One region of the Arthrobacter sedimenti genome, then DNA from elsewhere that is predicted to be linked to it. Evidence: riboswitches for the same ligand, from Rfam matches in the RefSeq annotation. Region 1 holds a riboswitch; the other holds the start of a gene.
The links. Region 1 has a riboswitch for cyclic di-AMP ahead of ACFO0G_RS18325 (aggregation-promoting factor C-terminal-like domain-containing protein). Riboswitches for the same ligand answer to the same signal wherever they lie in the genome.

Region 1 (8,478 bases):
TGCTCCGCCTCGACGCCGTGGGTACTGCCGGACGGTTCCGGCGCGCGGGGGCTGCCGCCGTCGTCGTCGTATCCCTCCTGGCCGGCGGGCTTGGAGCGGGTGCCTGGACCCTGGCCACTGCTGCTTCCGCGCACTCAGGCTCCATTCCGACGTCGGGGCCCGCGGGGTCTTCGGCGGGCGCTTCCGGCAACCGGGCCGCGGGATTCCGCGGCGACCGGACTGACGGCAGGAACTCCACCACGGACTCTGCCACCGGAACCAACGGACTCGACCCCACGAATGGCTTCGGCGGCGCACCCGACGGCGGCACGGACGGCCCAGGCCGGGCAGGCGGTGCGGGTGGTCCCGGTGAAGGAACTGCCGACGCCGCGGTGACTGCCTTGTTGACCGGCACCACCACCAAGTGGTCGGCCATCGTCTCCGGTGCCAGCCAGGCGGCAAGCCTGGAACTCGCCACGAACACCAACGTCATTGCCTTGGGCGGCTGGAACGGCGGTGACCCATACCCAACACTCGCCGAGTTCCAGGACATGGTGGCCAAGGGCCAGATCGGCTACTTCATCGAGGGTGGCGCCGGTGGCATGGGCGGAGGACGCATGGGTGGCCGGGGCGGCAACTCCGAGGTGGCCGCCTGGGTCCAGGCCAACTTCCAGGCCCAGACCGTGGGCAGCTCAACCGTTTACCAGCTCACCAAGTAGGACGCCATGGCCAGCCAGCACACCATGCCTGTAACCACCGCAGCCCACTCCCGGAGGAAGCCGCCGGCGCGCCGGGCCGGGTTCGCCCTCAGGGACCGCGCGGGGTTCGCCCGCCTGGACCGGGCGGCCTTCCGCCGGCGGCTGGAACTGGCAACTGTGCTGGCCGGTACGGCCGTGCTTTACCTGTGGAACCTTGGAGCATCCGGCTGGGCCAACGCGTTCTATTCAGCCGCAGCCCAGGCCGGATCCCAGGACTGGGCAGCCTGGTTCTTCGGATCCTCCGACGCCGCGAATGCCATCACGGTGGACAAGCCGCCGGCTTCCCTGTGGATCATGGGGCTCTCGGTCCGGATCTTCGGCCTGAGCTCCTGGAGCATCCTGGTTCCCCAGGCGCTGATGGGGGTTGGCGCTGCCTGGCTGCTCTACGTGGCAGTGCGGCGGGCCGCAGCACCGGCCACCGGTGACGTCCGGCTCGCGCACCGCGCAGGCCTGCTGGCGGCGGCAGTCCTGGCCCTCACCCCGGTGGCCACACTGATGTTCCGGTTCAACAACCCGGACGCCCTGCTGGTGCTGCTCATGACGGCCGCCGGATACGCGGTCCTGCGTGCAGTCCAGGAGGACCGGCTGCGCTGGCTCCTGCTGGCCGGGGCGTTCCTGGGCTTCGGGTTCCTGGCCAAGCAACTGCAGGTCCTGCTGGTGCTTCCCGGGTTCGCCCTGGCCTACATGGTTGCGGGGCCGGGCAGGATGCGGCGGCGGCTGCTCCGGCTGGCAGCGGCAGCGGCAGCGATGGTAATTTCCGCCGGATGGTGGCTGCTGGCCGTGGGGCTGACTCCGGCGGACATGCGGCCTTACATTGGCGGGTCGCAAAACAACTCCATCCTGGAGCTGACCCTGGGTTACAACGGGTTGGGCCGGTTGACGGGCGACGAAACGGGCAGCGTGGGCGGCGGCAACGGCTGGGGTGTTCCCGGCCTACTCAGGATGTTCAACAGCGAGTTTGGCGGCCAAATTGCATGGCTGCTGCCGTCCGCCCTCATCCTTGCGGTGGGACTGGTGTGGGTTGGGCGACGGGCGCCACGCACCGATGCCGTCCGCGCTTCCGTCATCGTCTGGGGCTCGTGGGTCCTGGTGACGGGCCTCGTCTTCAGCTTCATGGCCGGCATCATCCACCCGTACTACGCGGTTGCACTGGCGCCGGGTATCGCCGCGCTGGCCGGCTTGGGCTCCGTTCTGCTGTGGCAGCACCGCCGGCAGGCCGCTGCCGGCATCTTCCTGGCCGCAGCGGTGGCCACGGCAGCTCTTATGGCCTTCCATCTGCTGGGAACCACGTCCGCTTACGGCCCATGGCTGCGCTGGCTGGTGCTCGCCGGAGGTGTGGCCGCCGCGGCAGGACTCGGGCTCAACAGGTTCCTGCGCCTGCGTTCCATGCAGCGGACGACGGCGGCCCTCGCCATTGCCGCGTCGCTCGCCGGGCCGCTGGCCTACTCCATCACCACCGCGGCGACGGCACACAGCGGGGCAATCGTGAGTGCAGGGCCAGCCTCCGGCTTTGGCGCCGGCGGACGCGGGCCGGGAGGCTTCAGTGCGGCCGGCCGGAACAACTCCGGCCGAGTTACAGGACAAGGCTTCGCCGGGCAGAACTCCACGGGACAAGGCTTCCAGCAGCAGGCCAACCGCGGCGGGACCGGCGGGACAACCCAAGGCGGTGCTGGATTTGCGGGCGGCATGGGCGGGCTCCTCGGCGCACCCACCCCATCAGCGGATCTCGTGGCCGCGCTCAAAGACGGCGCATCCGGTTACACCTGGGCAGCAGCGGTGGTGGGCTCCAACAATGCCGCCGGGTACCAATTGGCAACGGAACTGCCCGTGATGGCGGTGGGCGGCTTCAACGGCACCGACCCCTCCCCCACCCTGGCCCAATTCCAGGACCTCGTGAGGCAGGGAAGGATCCACTACTTCATCAGCGGCGGAACCATGCGATCCGCCTCCGGTTCGGATGCCTCGGCCCGGATCGCGCAGTGGGTTTCGGAAAACTTCACTCCGCAAAGCATCGGCGGCACTACCCTCTACATCTTGGCAAGGTAACAACACGGCATGGTGTACCGAAAGTAACGACTCAACCGGACGCAGACCGCAAAGCGGCGCGCCAAAGATCGTGACATCCGTTACCCAAATGTGACATTGGAATGCTTTTCCTGTACCGTCGATTGGGTGCGGCTCCCGTTCGGGCCGCATATCCCGGGTTGACGCCAAGCTCTGCCGCTTCCCCGGATCCCGATTGAGCAACGGCAGAGGCGGGGGACCCACCGTCCCGGGCAATGTACGCCCTTGGGGTTAAGCCAGTACGTGATTTTTCCGTGCGGCCGGATGCCCTCATCCGAACCCGACAGCTAACTCCGCAGGTGTGAGAGGCGATCAATCATGTCCAAAAACACGGCAGAACCATGCCTGCATGCCAAGGCTAAACACCGGGCAGAGCAGCAAGCAGCTACAAAGCCCGCAAAGAAGACCAGCTTCGGTACGCGAGCCGGGATCCTCGCAGCATCCTGCGCGGTGCTGGTGGGGGTAGGCGCGGCAGGTCAGGCGACCAGCAACATGACTCCGGTGTCATCCACCGATTCAAACTCTTCCACGGCAGCGGCCGACGCCCAAATGAGCATCGAGAAGAGCGAAATCCGTTCCAACCCGGCAGCGTCCGTTCCGGCGGCAATAAGCGTTGCGCCGCAGGCAGCGGAACCAGCCCCCGCGCCGGCACCGGCAGCCCCCGCAGCAGAAGCCCCGGCTCCTGCACCAGCCCCTGCACCGGCTCCGGCACCCGAGCCTGCTCCTGCACCTGAGCCGGCACCCGCCGTCGCGGTTAATGATCCCGCCGGCGCCCAGGCCTACGCCGCCGGCCAGTTGGCAACCTTTGGCTGGGGACCTGACCAGATGCAGTGCCTGCAGACACTGTGGACCAAGGAGTCGGACTGGACCACCACGGCCACCAATCCCAGCAGCGGGGCATACGGCATCGTCCAGTCCCTGCCCGCGGAGAAGATGGCCAGCTCCGGCGCGGATTACCTGACCAACTACCGCACCCAGATCAACTGGGGCCTCGATTACATCAAGAAGAGCTACCAGTCCCCCTGCGGCGCACTGAACTTCCACCTCGCCCACAACTGGTACTAGGCACCACTCCCCTGGCGCCGGGGGCTCAAAGGGAACTCTTCCGCTGAATCTCCCCACCTTTGGGGGCGTTCGACGGCGTGTCGCCGGCCATCCGCCGTCGTACGCCTTGGCGACGGGGCAAAGCTGCGAAATTCCAGCACAAACCGCGGGCCGCATCATCACGATGCGGCCCGCGGTTTGCTTTTAACTGTTGCCTTGCCCAGCGTCCTGCGCGCTGCTGTCCTGCCCAGCGTTCCGCCACGGTATGTACTGGACGGCCCACTTGTTGCCGTCCGGATCCGCAAAGTAGACGAAGTGGCCCCATGGGAGCACCTCGACATCACTGACGTCCACACCGTTGTTCTTCAGCTGGTCGTGCGCTTTTTGGATATCGTCGACCACCATTTGGAGAGTGGTCCCCGTGCCGGGAGGGGCGTCCAAAAGCCCCTCGCCCATGCAGATGGAGCAGGCAGAGCCGGGCGGGGTCAGCTGTACAAAACGGATGTCGTCCGACGGCCGCTCGTCGTAGTCCGCGTTGAAGCCCACCTTGTTGACGTAGAAGTCCTTGGCGCGGTCAACGTCGGATACAGGGACAAAGACAAGTTCCAGTTTCCAGTCCATCCGCACAGGCTAGCGGCGGGACCAGCATCCAGAAAGGGTGAAAACTACCCTGCGATGCCGTAGAGCCGGTCGCCGGCGTCGCCCAGGCCGGGAACGATGTAGGACTTCTCGTTGAGCTTCTCGTCGATGGAGGCCAGGACGATGTGCACGTTTGCGTCGCCCAGTTCCTCCTCCAGCTTGGCAAGGCCCTCCGGGGCCGCCAGCAGGCAGATGCAGGTGACGTCCGACGCGCCCCGCTTGAACAGGAACTTGATGGCCTCGCGCAGCGTGCCGCCGGTGGCGAGCATGGGGTCCAGCACGAAGACCTGGCGGCCTGTCAGGTCCTCCGGGAGGCGCTCGGCGTAGGTGATGATGTCCAGCGTTTCCTCGTCCCGGGCCATGCCCAGGAAGCCCACCTCGGCGGTGGGCACCAGCTTGGTCATGCCCTCCAGCATTCCCAGGCCGGCACGCAGGATGGGAACCACCAGCGGCGTGGGCTTGGTGAATGCGGTGCCAATAGTGGTGCTGACGGGAGTCTCGATGGTCACGGGCTCGGTGCGGACCTCCCGCGTGGCTTCATACGCCAGCAAAGTCACCAGCTCTTCCGTCAGCTGGCGGAAAACCGGCGACGGCGTGTTCTTGTCCCGCAGGACGGTGAGCTTGTGGGCGACCAGGGGGTGGTCAACAACGAGAGTGCGCATCCCCCAAAACTATCACCCGGCGGTGTCCTTGCCTCGGCTTCCGGACGCGCCCTCCTTGCCGGCGTCGCCGCCGTCGTGCACGGATTCCAGGACGACATCGCGCACCACGGGACGGTCGAACGTGGGCGCCGGGCCCGCATGCTGCTTGCGCCTCAACAGGTGGAACAACCGATGCGCCAGGATCACGACGGCCACCCAGGCCAGCCCCAGCGTCCAGCCGGCCATGACGTCGGTCAGCCAGTGGTGGCCCAGGAAAACCCTGCTCAGCCCCATGGCGATGATGAAGATCACGCCGGCCGTGATGGCCGTGACCCTCACCCAGAGCTGGTGGAACTGCAGGCACAGGACATACAGGAGGACACTGATGACCACCGTGGTGTTGAGGGTATGGCCGCTGGGGAACGACGGCGAATCCTCGTAAGGCGGCACCGCATCGGCGTGGTCGGGGCGGGTCCTGCCCACGAGCTTCTTGCCGAACGTAGTGGCCAGGATGGAGACGGTTGCCGCGCCGCCCACCAGGAGGAGCGGCCGCCAGGTCCGGGTTACGAACGTCAGCCACGCGGTAAGGATGCTGGCGAGGATGGGCATGCCGACGCCACCGCCGATGTTGGTGAACCCGGTGACAAAGGCATCGAGGCCCGGGTTTCGCAGCGACTCCGCGTAGTGGAGGGCCGGGACATCGAGGTTCGCGAGCCCGTCCTTGCCCACCACGTCGTCATAGACCTCGGCGCCCGCGAGCGCCATGATGACAACCACCGTTCCGCCGATGATCAGGGTCAGCCAGAGGGCGGCATAAGGCTTGAACCATCTGTCCATGCGCTCGTGGACTCTGCTCATCATGCCTCCCTGGAAAGTACGCAAGCTTAGTATCTCTCGAAACTATCATTGAGCCATGCTGTTGCCGGAAAAGAAACACAACGCCTGGATGGGCCTTGCCCTGGCTGAGGCCCGGCGGGCCCTCGCAACGGAGGACGTGCCGATCGGGGCCGTGGTGATAGGGCCCGACGGCGAGGTGCTGGGTAGCGGCCGGAACCAACGGGAGGCATTGGGCGACCCCACGGCCCACGCCGAGGTGGTGGCGATCAGGGAGGCGGCCGGACGATTGCAGGAACGGGCCCGGCTCGACGGCGGCAGCGACCACGGCTGGCGGTTGTCCGACTGCACGCTGGTGGTCACGCTGGAGCCCTGCGCCATGTGTGCTGGCGCCATCGTGCTGGCCCGGATCCCCAGGGTGGTGTTCGGGGCGTGGGACGAGAAGGCCGGGGCCGCGGGATCGGTGTTCGACATCCTCCGCGAACGCCGGCTCAACCACTGGGTTGAGGTCTACCCCGGGGTCCGCGAGGAAGAGTGCGCACAGTTGCTGCGAGAGTTTTTCGCAGGGCACCGGAGCAGCCTCTAACCCGTTTTATTCAGTCCCCGCCATGATGCCCAGCATCTTTCGGGCGGTGATGCTCCAGTCCGGCAGCCTGCTCCTCGCGTCCAGCGCTGTTTTCCGCCAGCTTTCCCGGACTTGTTGGTCCGTCAGCCATTGGCGCAGGGAGCCTGCCAGACGATCGGGACTCTCATTTCCCCCTGCTGGAAGTGGCAGCGTTGCCCCCGGAAGGCGGGGGCCGCCGTCGTCCGCTGCCTGCCCGGCCGTGCCAAGCGCTTCCACTGCCCCCGTCCCCTCGCGAACAAGTACCGGGATCCCGTGGGCCAGGGACTCGGTGACTGCCATTCCGAACGCTTCGGTCCGGGAAACCAGCAAGGTCAGGTTGGTGCGGGCCCATTCGACTTCGAGCGCTTCCCCCGTCAGTTCGCCCTCAAGCCGCACCCGCTCCTGCAGCCCATTGGCAGCGATGGCAGCCCGAACCTCCCGCGCGTAGCCCGGGTCCGCCTGGTCCGACCCCACGAACGACGCAGTCCACTCAAGGTCCTGGATCCGGGCCAGCGCTTCGACGGTCAGCACCTGGTCCTTGTTGGGCAGCAGGGCGGCGACGACCGCCAGGTGGGGAGGGGCGGAACCGGCGGCGCGGGGCGCGGGGTCGACTCCGGGCAGGACCACTTGGGCCTGAGGAAGTCCCCGCTTTGTCAGTACTGACGCCGCAGAAGTGCTGGTGCAGATGACCCCGGTTGCTGCACGCAAGGCGTTGGCTTCGTCTTCCAGGGCTGCAGGCCCGGAACTTTCCAGCACAGGCATATGCACCAGGACCCATATTTGCCGCCCCGCCTTTGCGGCGTACTCCAGTTCGTCCGGGGCCCCTACCGCTACCAGCCCATCCACGATGAGTACGGCCTGCCCGGGACCCTCGTCAGGTTCCCGTGTCCCGAGGAAGATGCCCAGACGGCGTCGTTCGTCGGCACTGGCATCCGGCCAGCTGCCATCGACGCTGATGACATCCACTTCGGCACCCAGCTCTTCCAGTCCAGCAACCAGGCGTGCGTTGTAGACGTTTCCACCTGAGCTGTGGCGGATGTTGCCGGGGACCAGCAGCCGGATGGGGCGCACGGTTAGGCGGTGAGGTCCAGGGAATAGGTGGCCCAGGCGTCCGGATTCTCGCGCAGCGTGACGTCGACGCCCGCCAGTTCGCGGCCGTCGTTGCTGTCTTTGATCCTGGCGGCGACCTGCTGAGTGATGTATTCGGCGAGTGCTTCCGTGGTGGTGAGCTTGCCTTCGAAGTCGGGGTGCTCGTCCAGGTTCTGGTAGTTCAGCCCCGCCAGCACTTCCTCGATGATGGTCCCGGCGGCACCGATGTCCAGGACGATCGCGTCGGCGTTGAGCGCACGACGGCGGAAGGTCACCTCCGCGACGAAGGTGGCCCCATGCAGGCCCTGGGCAGGCCCGAACGCCTCACGGGGAAGGCTGTGGGCGATCATGAAGTGGCGGCGGACGGTCAGGCTGAACATGGGTTACCTCAAGTTTTCGTTGTTGTCTGTGGCTGGACTGGGTGCGGGACTGCTGCCGGGGTATTCGACCACGTGGCACAGGGCCTGCAGGCTGCCGTCGGCCAGGTTCTGAACCACGTCCGGCAGGTCCTCGAAGCGGGATGATCCGGTCAGGAACGCGTCGAAAATGGGGTCCCTGAGCAGCGATACGGCAAGGTCCAGGCGGTCCGCGTTGGTGCGGCGGTGGCGGCGGGCGCGCGCCACCATGCCCACCTGGCTGGCCCGGATGGACAGGCGCCTCGCATGGAAGTCCTCACCCAGGGGTACGGTGACCTCCCGGTTGGCGTACCAGGACATCTCGATGACGTCGCCTTCATCGCCGACAAGCTGCAAGCTGCGTTCCAGGCCTTCCTGGGACGCCGAGCAGTGGAACACGATGTCACAGTCGGCCAGGGCGTCATCCGGCT
Region 2 (8,478 bases), on a different contig from region 1:
GGCTGCCTGGTCCGGCTCAAGGGCCAGCACTCGTTCAGCAGACCCCAGGAGGACCCCGATCCATTCAGGGCCGTTCACCAGCCAGGCGGCGTCAAGGACATCATCCAATGGCAATCGCAGCGCTGCCGCCAACTGCCGGCGGACCGGCGCTTCCACGGGGCCGAAGCGGGTCAGGGGTGGTGCGGCGAAAGCCAGCCTCCCGGCGTCGCGCCTTACCTTGACCAGCCCGGCCGCGCACTCCTGCACCACGTAGCTGTCCGCCTTTGGCACTCCGCCGGCTTCCAGCCAGGTATGGGCGGAGCCCAGCGTGGGGTGGCCCGCGAACGGGAACTCCTCCGAGCCGGTGAAGATCCGGACCCTGTAATCAGCGCGGGGATCCTCAGGCGGCAGGAGGAAGGTGGTCTCCGAAAGGTTGGTCCAATTGGCGAAGTGCTGCATGGTCGCGGTGTCCAGGCCCTGGGCATCAAGGACGACGGCGAGCGGGTTGCCGCGGTAGGGCTGGCTGGCGAATACATCCACCTGGTGGAAAGGACGGCTGCGGGGTGTCGGGTTCACCGGAGCAGGCTACCACCGCCAAAACGAAAGACCCCCGCCGCCGGAATCCGGCAACGGGGGTCATGACGTGGAGTGGGAAATTACTTTCCTGCCACCACGTCGAGTTCGATCACAGCAGCAACGTCAGCGTGGAGGCGGACGTTGGCCTGGTAGGAACCAACCGACTTGATGTGGGCCGGCAGTTCAACCTTGCGCTTGTCGATCTTGCCAAGGCCAGCGGCCTCAACAGCGTCGGCGACGTCGCCCTGCTTGACGGTGCCGAACAGGCGGCCGGACTCGCCGGCCTTGACGACCAGCTTGACCGGCTTGGCGGACAGTGCGGCGGCCTGCTTCTGAGCATCTTCCAGAGAAGCGTGCTCGCGGGCAGCGCGGGCAGCCTTGATGGACTCAACCTGCTTCTCGCCACCCTTGGACCAGGTCAGGGCGAAGTTGCGGGGCAGCAGGTAGTTACGTGCGTAACCGTCCTTGACCTCGACAACATCGCCAGCAGCACCGAGACCGGTAACTTCGTGGGTCAGAATGAGCTTTGCCATGTTAGTTAATCCCTTCCTTAGCCGCGGCCAGCGCCGGAGTAAGGCAGCAGAGCAACTTCGCGGGCGTTCTTGATTGCCTGGGCGATCTTGCGCTGTTCCTGCACCGTAACGCCAGTGACGCGACGGGCGCGGATCTTGCCGCGGTCGGAGATGAACTTGCGCAGCAATGCTACGTCCTTGTAGTCGATGACAGTGATGTCAGCGGCCTTCAAGGGGTTGGACTTTGGTTTGGGCTTACGGAGTTCAGCCTTAGCCATCGTGGAGCTCCTATTCTAGGGAGCCCGTGGATATTGATCCACGGGATGGTGGTGGTCCGACGGCGGCAGCTGCTTTGGGTGCCTTGAGCACCCTGGCAGTCCCGGCGCCGGGCCGTTGTTTGGGTTTTAGAAGGGAGGTTCGGAATCGGGGCCGTTGCCCCAGCCGCCTGCGTTGGACACCCCGGGTGTGGCCCAGGGATCATCCTGTGCAGCCTGCTGGCTGCCGCCGCCCCAGCCTCCGCCGGAGTTGCCGCCCTGGTTTCCACCAGAGTTGCCGCCTCCGAAGCCACCGCCGCTGTTGCCGCCGCCGAAGCCGCCGCCACCCTGTCCGCCGGAGCGCTGGGTGCGGTTGACCTTGGCGTTGGCGTAGCGCAGGCTGGGGCCGATTTCGTCGACCTCAAGCTCGATGACGGTGCGCTTTTCGCCTTCTTTTGTTTCGTAGGAGCGGCTCTTCAGCCTGCCGGTCACGATGACGCGCATACCCTTTGTCAGGGACTCGGCAACGTTTTCGGCTGCTTCACGCCAGACAGCGGCGCGGAGGAACAGGGTCTCCCCGTCCTTCCACTCGTTGGACTGGCGATCAAAGGTGCGGGGGGTGGAAGCGATGGTGAAGTTCGCTACTGCCGAACCGGACGGTGTGAACCGCAATTCCGGGTCATTGGTGAGGTTACCGATGACCGTAATGGTGGTCTCGCCTGCCATCTACTGCCTCCTTGTTCGATCCTGGGTGAAGAGTGCGTTTCCTGCGGGGTAAAGAATGAAGACGGCTGAATTACTCAGCAACAACCTTCTGCTCTTCGGGGCGGGTGATCTTGGTGCGCATGATGGTCTCGTTAAGAGACAGCTGGCGGTCAAGTTCCTTGGCGGTCTCCGGCTTGGCGGTGAAGTTCACCACGGCGTAGATACCTTCGGACTTCTTCTTGATCTCGTAAGCCAGCCGGCGACGGCCCCAGATGTCAACCTTTTCGATGGTTCCACCATCGTTGGTGATGACGTTCAGGAACTTCTGAAGCGACGGCTCAACGGTACGCTCTTCGACCTCGGGGTCGATGATTACCATCAATTCGTAAGGACGCATATGTGAACCCACCTCCTTTGGGCTAAGCGGTTACGGCATTTCCGTAACAGGAGGTTCATTTGCGATTCCGTGCAATGCCTTGCCGCCCGAACGGAGGCAGGCGCAGCACAGACTTCACTATCTTAGTGCATTTGGACCCGATAGGCGATTTGCGCCTGACTCGAGGCTAGCCGCGTGACGGTCTGAGCAGGCATCCCCGGTGACGCTATGTGGAAAACCGGAAAAAGGGGCCGGATGCCACCAAGTCGGGGCACTTCCCGCAGAACCGCGACGTGAGTCCCGTTACCTAATTGTGATTTTAGGGCCGCATTCGTGTACGGTCGAGCGGGGGCCGCCCCCAGCCGGCCCCAATCCCGGATGACGCCCAGCTCTGCCGCTTCCGGTGATCCACCAAGTTCCAGGCAGAGGCGGGGGACCCAAGTGTCACGGGCCTGGCTTGCGCCTGCCCTGGGGTGAAGCCGCACACGCGGCCGGATGCCTCATCCGAACCCGACAGCTAACTCCGCAGGCGTTGAGAGGTAACTTCCCCATGCCCGCACACCGCAAAAACAGCGCCCACCCAGCGCCCCGTTATCAAAAAGAGACCGCCGCCGACGCCCCCCTTCATCCTTCCACCGGGGCCAAACCAGGCCCCGGGCGGCGGCCCTGGCCCCTCGCTGCCGGTCTCGCCGCAGCACTCCTCGGGGCGGCTTCCCTGGGCCTCGGCCTGGCCCAAAGCACCAACCCCACAGATGTGGCGCGGGTGGCGAGCGCCTCCGACACCGGCAGTGGTGTCCCGGTAAGCGATGTCCCCACGAAGGAACCGGCCGTTGCCCCTGCCCCCGCCACGCCCGCTCCGGCACCTTCCCCGGCTGCCGCTCCTGCTCCGGGCCCGTCCCTCCCCCAGGCTCCTGCCGCGGCAGAGCCGCCGGCACCGGCCGTCCCGTCCGCCCCCGAGGCCCCTATCGCCCTGGCGCCGGCCGCGGCCCAGCTGGCCAGCAGCGGCGCGCCGATGCCCACCGGGGTGCCCGGGAACTGGACCCTGGCGTTTGCCGACGACTTCAACGGCGCCGGATTGGACACCGCCAAGTGGTCCGGCTGCTGGTTCTCCCCCGGCTGCGGAACCATGAACAAGGTCTCCACCAGTCCCGCCAACGTCTCGGTGGCCAACGGAAACCTTGCCTTGGGCCTGGCATCCTCCACTTCCGGCGCGTTGGTGTCGACCAACCCGAAGGGCGGCGCAGGCACGGGCTTCCAGTTCACCACCGGCTACGTGGAGGCGCGCATCAAGTTCCCCGGAAACGCCAATGGCCTCTTCAACTGGCCCGCATTCTGGACCACGGGGCAGTCCTGGCCGGCCACCGGCGAGAACGACATCGCCGAGGTGCTCCAGGCGAAGATGACCGTTAATTACCATTCCACTTCCGGCTCGCAGAACCAGGGCGGCGTCGGCGGGAACTGGGCCAATGAATACCACACCTTTGGCCTGCACCGGATGGCCAACTCGTCGGATGTGTACTTCGACGGCGTCAAGGTCAAGTCCTACCCCACGAATGACGGAAACGCCCCGCAGTACATCGTGCTGAACGTGGGCGCCTCGTCAACGAACCCGGCCTACGGCCCCCAGTCCCAGATGCTGGTGGACTACGTGCGGGCCTGGCAGTAGCCAGCCACGCACCCATGTGATGAAGGACGACGGCGGGACCTCCCGCCGTCGTCCTTTCGCTTTTCCTGTGGTTTCCCTCAAGGTTGCCTAAAGCAACCCTTCCCCCCTTGATGTGATCCATTACACTCTTGCAATGAAGCTCCTGTACGTGACGGAAAGCGTGCCCAACCGGGATCCGGAACTGGGGGATGGCAGCTCCATGATTCCGTACGAGGTGATCCTGCACCTTCCCGCCGATGTTGCCGTCACGCTGCTGACTTTCTCCGGTCCCGTTCCGGTCCCGGCAGCCATCAGGAACCGGTGTGAGACGGTGTACGAACTGGCACCGCGGGAAGAACTATCGGCCTTCGTGCGGTCCCTGGGCGGCCTCACCGGCCTGGGAAAACAGCGGCGCGCCACACCCTCCGCCCGCGCTGCCGCCGCCCGCCTGTCCGCCGGCCAGGACGCCACGCTGATCCACGGACCGCACGCCCTCTTCCTGTCCCACCACATCACCGGGCCGTTAGTGCTGCAGACGGTGGACCCCTGGTCCATCCGGGCCGGCATGGACACCGCCATCGCGCGGACGTTCCGGCCCGCCTACCGGCTGCGTGAAGAGTTGGCGGCACGCGCTGAACGGCAGTTGCCGGCAAGAGCCCGGCTGCTGACCGTCGGGGCGCAGGACGCTGCCGCGTGGGCCGCCAAGCTGGGCAGGCCGGTCAGGAGCATCCCCAACGGAACGGAAGTGGCAACAGGACCCCGCAGGAGGCGGGATGTACCCGTGGTGTGTTTCGCGGGCAGCCTCAACTACGCCCCCAATGTGGACAGCGCCGCTGTATTGGTTGAAAGAATCGCGCCCCAGGTGTGGCGGGAGGTGCCGGACGCCCGCTTCGTCATCGCGGGGCGCCGGCCCACACCGGCCGTGCAGGCACTGGCCGGCCCACAGGTGGAAGTCCTGGCCAACGTGCCCTCCATCCTGGACGTATTCCACGGGGCCGATGTGGCGGTCTTCCCGGACGAACACGGCGTGGGTATCCGGAACTCCGTGCTGGAAGCCCTGGCAGCCGGGCTGCCCGTGGTGGCAACGCCGGTGGCCGCCAGGGAACTGCCTGCGCATCCGCTGCTGGCCGTTGAGGGCAGTATGGACGCCCTTGTCCGCAGGGTGGTGGAGCAGCTCAGACTCCCCCGGGCTGCCCAGGAACCACCGCAAGGACCAGGGCAAGGGGCGCCGCAGGACGGATCCACCGGAGGAACCGCAGTCCGGACCTGGGAAACCGTCGCCGGCGAATACCTGGCGGAGGTCCGTGCGGCTGTTGCTGCGTCTTCCCCGGCCGGGGCACTTTCCCAACCGAACAGGCAACCGTGACGTACGCGCCGGGGGAATTGGAACGCAAGGGCGTCCGGGGCGCCCTGTGGCAAGGCATGGCCTTTGCCTCCGGCAGGGTGATCGTGCTGGTCACCACGGTGGTGCTGGCGCGGCTCCTGTCGCCTGCGGAATATGGCCTCGTTGCCCTGGCACTGGTGCTCATGGCATATGCGGAAACCATAGCTGACGCCGGCGTGGGGCAGGCGCTGGTCTATCTTCCCAGGACGCCCGTCATAGCGCGCTCCGCACTGCTGCTTTCCGTTGCCCTGGGTGTGGGCCTGGCCTTGGCGGCGGTGCTCGCCGCCGACACCGTGGAGGACGTGGTTGGGCTCGACGGCGTGGCCCCGCTGGTCCAGGTCCTGGGCGTTTCAGTGCTGGCAACCGCGTGCGGCGCCGTCCCGGAGGCCATCATGCGCCGGGACCTGAAGTTCAGGCAGCTGACGGCGGCTCCGGTGCTCCGCGCCGCAACCATGGGAACGGTGACCCTCTACCTGGCCTTCACCGGCCACGGCGCCTGGTCGCTCGCCGTCGGAACAGCTGCCGGGTCCGTGGCCTACGCCGCCACCTGCTGGTTCCTGATCCGCCACGAGGCGCCCTGGCAGCTTTGGCGGGTGAGCCGCAGCGCAATCGGCGAGAACGTCCGCTTCGGCGCCCCCGTCGCCGGCAGCACCTTGCTGGCCAGGGCGATTTTCGACGTCGACTACCTGGTTATCGGCGTCATCCTGGGCGCCCAGGCCTTAGGCCTCTATACCCTCGCCTTCCGGCTGCCCGAAGCCTTGATCCTGAACGTCTTTTTCGTGCTCTCCACCGTCCTGTTCCCCCTGTACACCCAGGTCCGCGGGGACCGGCAGCGGCTGCGGGACGGGTACCTGAAAAGTGTCACGGTGCAGGCGCTGTACGGCATTACGGCGGGCGTAGGACTGGCCGTGGTGGCCCCCGTCCTGGTACCGGTACTGTTCGGCCGGCAGTGGGAGCAATCAGTCACGCCGCTGGTATTCCTTGCCCTGTACGCGGCGGCCCGGTCCCTTGGCGCCGGGGCCAATGACGTCTACAAGGCCATGGGCAGGCCAGGGCTCTCCATTTGGATCTCCGTGGTCCGCCTGGTGGTCCTCCTCCCCGCGCTGATCTTTGCCAGCCGCTGGGGCATTGTGGGTGTTGCCTGCGCCCAGATGGTGGTGGCCGTGGTCTTCGCGTTCGGCATGCAGGCTGTGGCCGCCAAAGTAATGGGAACCAGGATGCGCCGCATGCTGCGCGCCGCGGCACCCGGCCTGGTGTGCGGCGCCGCGGTGGGGCTGGTGGGCCTCCTGAACCTCGCGCGGCATGCGCTAGGACCCGTCCCCACGCTGGCGGTCATGGTGGTTGCCGGCGTAGCGCTGGTGTACGCGGTGCTGCGGTTCGGCTACCGGGAGCTGCACGACGAGATACTCGGTCTGTTCAGGCGCAACCACGAAAGTCCAGGAGCGGCGGAAAGCCGGACCTCCTAGGGTTTCTTGCCTGAATTCGTGCCCCCTGGGCCGGGGAAGTTGTTGCCCTTAAACCGCTTCCACCACGTGGCGCCACAACCAGAAGTCCCTATCGGCCTGGAGGGTGGCCCGGACTTTCCCGTTCCCCTGTAAGGGATCCGCCTCCGCTTCCTGGGCCAGGCGGTCGGCGAGCGTAGCGGTGGACCGGGCCCAGGTGGCGATGACCAGCAGGGGAAGGAGCGACTGGTCAACTCCCCTCATGCCAAGGTGGCGGGACAGCGGGTCAAGCGCCCAGCCGCCCTGGCCGAACGCCTTGTCGAAGGCCGCCAGCTGGGCCTCCCTGGCGAACGCCTGTTCGCTGGACTCGCTCAGGTACTGGAGGTAGAAAACCAGGTCATGCCCGGGCACGCCGTCGGTGAGGGACCGTTCCCAGTCCATGACCTGCAGGGCGCCGCCGGGCTTGATGAGCAGGTTGGGGTGGCTCAGGTCGCCGTGTTCGATGACGGCGGGCAGCTGAGCCTGGCGCAGGGGCGCCAGGCGTTGGTGTGTATGTTCAACCAGTTCACGCGTTGGGGCATCCCCTGCAAGGTCCTCAAGCGCCGCCAGGGGCGCGGCTACGGCGCGCTGGTACCAGTCCGCGTTGTCCGTGGCAGCATGGGTGCACGGAAGCGAAGCGACAAATTCGCTCCCGGTGGCGACGGCGGACGGCAGGTCCGCGGCCACCGTCCGGGGATCGAGGGGCCTGCCGGTCAACGCCGTTTCGACGAGGACCGTAAAGGGTCCCGCGTCCCTGATCCCCACGAGGCGCGGAACTCCGCCACCCGAGCTGTCGACGGCGGCCGAGAGTTGATCAAGCATGGCGGCCTCACGGCGCACTCCGCTGTTGTCGCCGGGCTGGCGGGGGACTTTCACTACCAGGGCGGGTTCCCTTTCCCGGGAGGGAAACACCAGGGCCACCACGTGCCGGGAGGTGGCGAAGCGCGGGGTCAGCAGCAGCGTCTCCCAGCGCTTCCCCAGGCCGTACCGGTCAAGGGCGAACTCGTCGTAGTGGTCCCGCAGGAACTGGTCCACGAAGCTCATGGCTGCTCATTCCTTTCCGGCCGCCTCCCGGTGACGGTGCCCTCGGGGACCAGGAGGTCGAAGACGCGCAGCGCAAGGGCCATGCGTACCGCGGCTGCTTTCAGTGCCCCGAAACGCACGTCCTTTCGCAGGGCCAGGGTGTCCTTGATGGCCACGCCGGACTCCACCGGAACCAGCCTTGCGGTGCGCTCACGGTTGGGGGCATTCCAGTACAGGGCAACGTCCTGGTAGCCGTGGCGCTCCAGGGTCCGTTTCCAGCCCCTCAAGGTGCGGGGACCGGGGCGCTGCAGCAGGGACCGGCCGGCCTCCACACAGATCCAGCCACCCGGCTCCAGCGCCAATCCTGCGCTTTCCATATCGCCGGCGTCGGGCGAGGCCAGCAACACCACGTCACAGGTCCTGCCGCCGGGCCCGGTTCCCGGCGCGGGCAGCCGGACCGCGTCCGGGTCCAGCAACCGCAGCGCGGACTCTGTCTCAGGAGTCACCTTCCCGGCGAAGCCGAGGGTGCGGGGCTGCAGTACG

Region 2: linked by a shared signal. The riboswitch ahead of ACFO0G_RS13560 (glycoside hydrolase family 16 protein) and the one ahead of ACFO0G_RS18325 (aggregation-promoting factor C-terminal-like domain-containing protein) in region 1 are both predicted to bind cyclic di-AMP.

Annotation. Positions count from the first base shown of each region.
Region 1 covers NZ_JBHSDQ010000010.1:88,690-97,167, forward strand. Annotated here, with positions in the region: gene ACFO0G_RS18315 (ArnT family glycosyltransferase) at 1-698, shown strand, start outside; gene ACFO0G_RS18320 (ArnT family glycosyltransferase) at 705-2,783, shown strand; cyclic di-AMP (ydaO/yuaA leader) riboswitch at 2,954-3,114, shown strand; gene ACFO0G_RS18325 (aggregation-promoting factor C-terminal-like domain-containing protein) at 3,120-3,866, shown strand; gene ACFO0G_RS18330 (glyoxalase superfamily protein) at 4,050-4,466, opposite strand; gene upp (uracil phosphoribosyltransferase) at 4,511-5,146, opposite strand; gene ACFO0G_RS18340 (phosphatase PAP2 family protein) at 5,159-5,983, opposite strand; gene ACFO0G_RS18345 (nucleoside deaminase) at 6,039-6,545, shown strand; gene ACFO0G_RS18350 (glycosyltransferase family 4 protein) at 6,552-7,634, opposite strand; gene ACFO0G_RS18355 (6-pyruvoyl trahydropterin synthase family protein) at 7,637-8,032, opposite strand; gene ACFO0G_RS18360 (zinc-dependent alcohol dehydrogenase) at 8,036-8,478, opposite strand, start outside.
Region 2 covers NZ_JBHSDQ010000005.1:175,026-183,503, forward strand. Annotated here, with positions in the region: gene ACFO0G_RS13535 (PhzF family phenazine biosynthesis protein) at 1-555, opposite strand, end outside; gene rplI (50S ribosomal protein L9) at 636-1,088, opposite strand; gene rpsR (30S ribosomal protein S18) at 1,106-1,345, opposite strand; gene ACFO0G_RS13550 (single-stranded DNA-binding protein) at 1,472-2,047, opposite strand; gene rpsF (30S ribosomal protein S6) at 2,118-2,423, opposite strand; cyclic di-AMP (ydaO/yuaA leader) riboswitch at 2,802-2,948, shown strand; gene ACFO0G_RS13560 (glycoside hydrolase family 16 protein) at 2,953-4,068, shown strand; gene ACFO0G_RS13565 (glycosyltransferase) at 4,202-5,413, shown strand; gene ACFO0G_RS13570 (oligosaccharide flippase family protein) at 5,410-6,897, shown strand; gene ACFO0G_RS13575 (aminoglycoside phosphotransferase family protein) at 6,946-7,956, opposite strand; gene ACFO0G_RS13580 (hypothetical protein) at 7,953-8,478, opposite strand, start outside.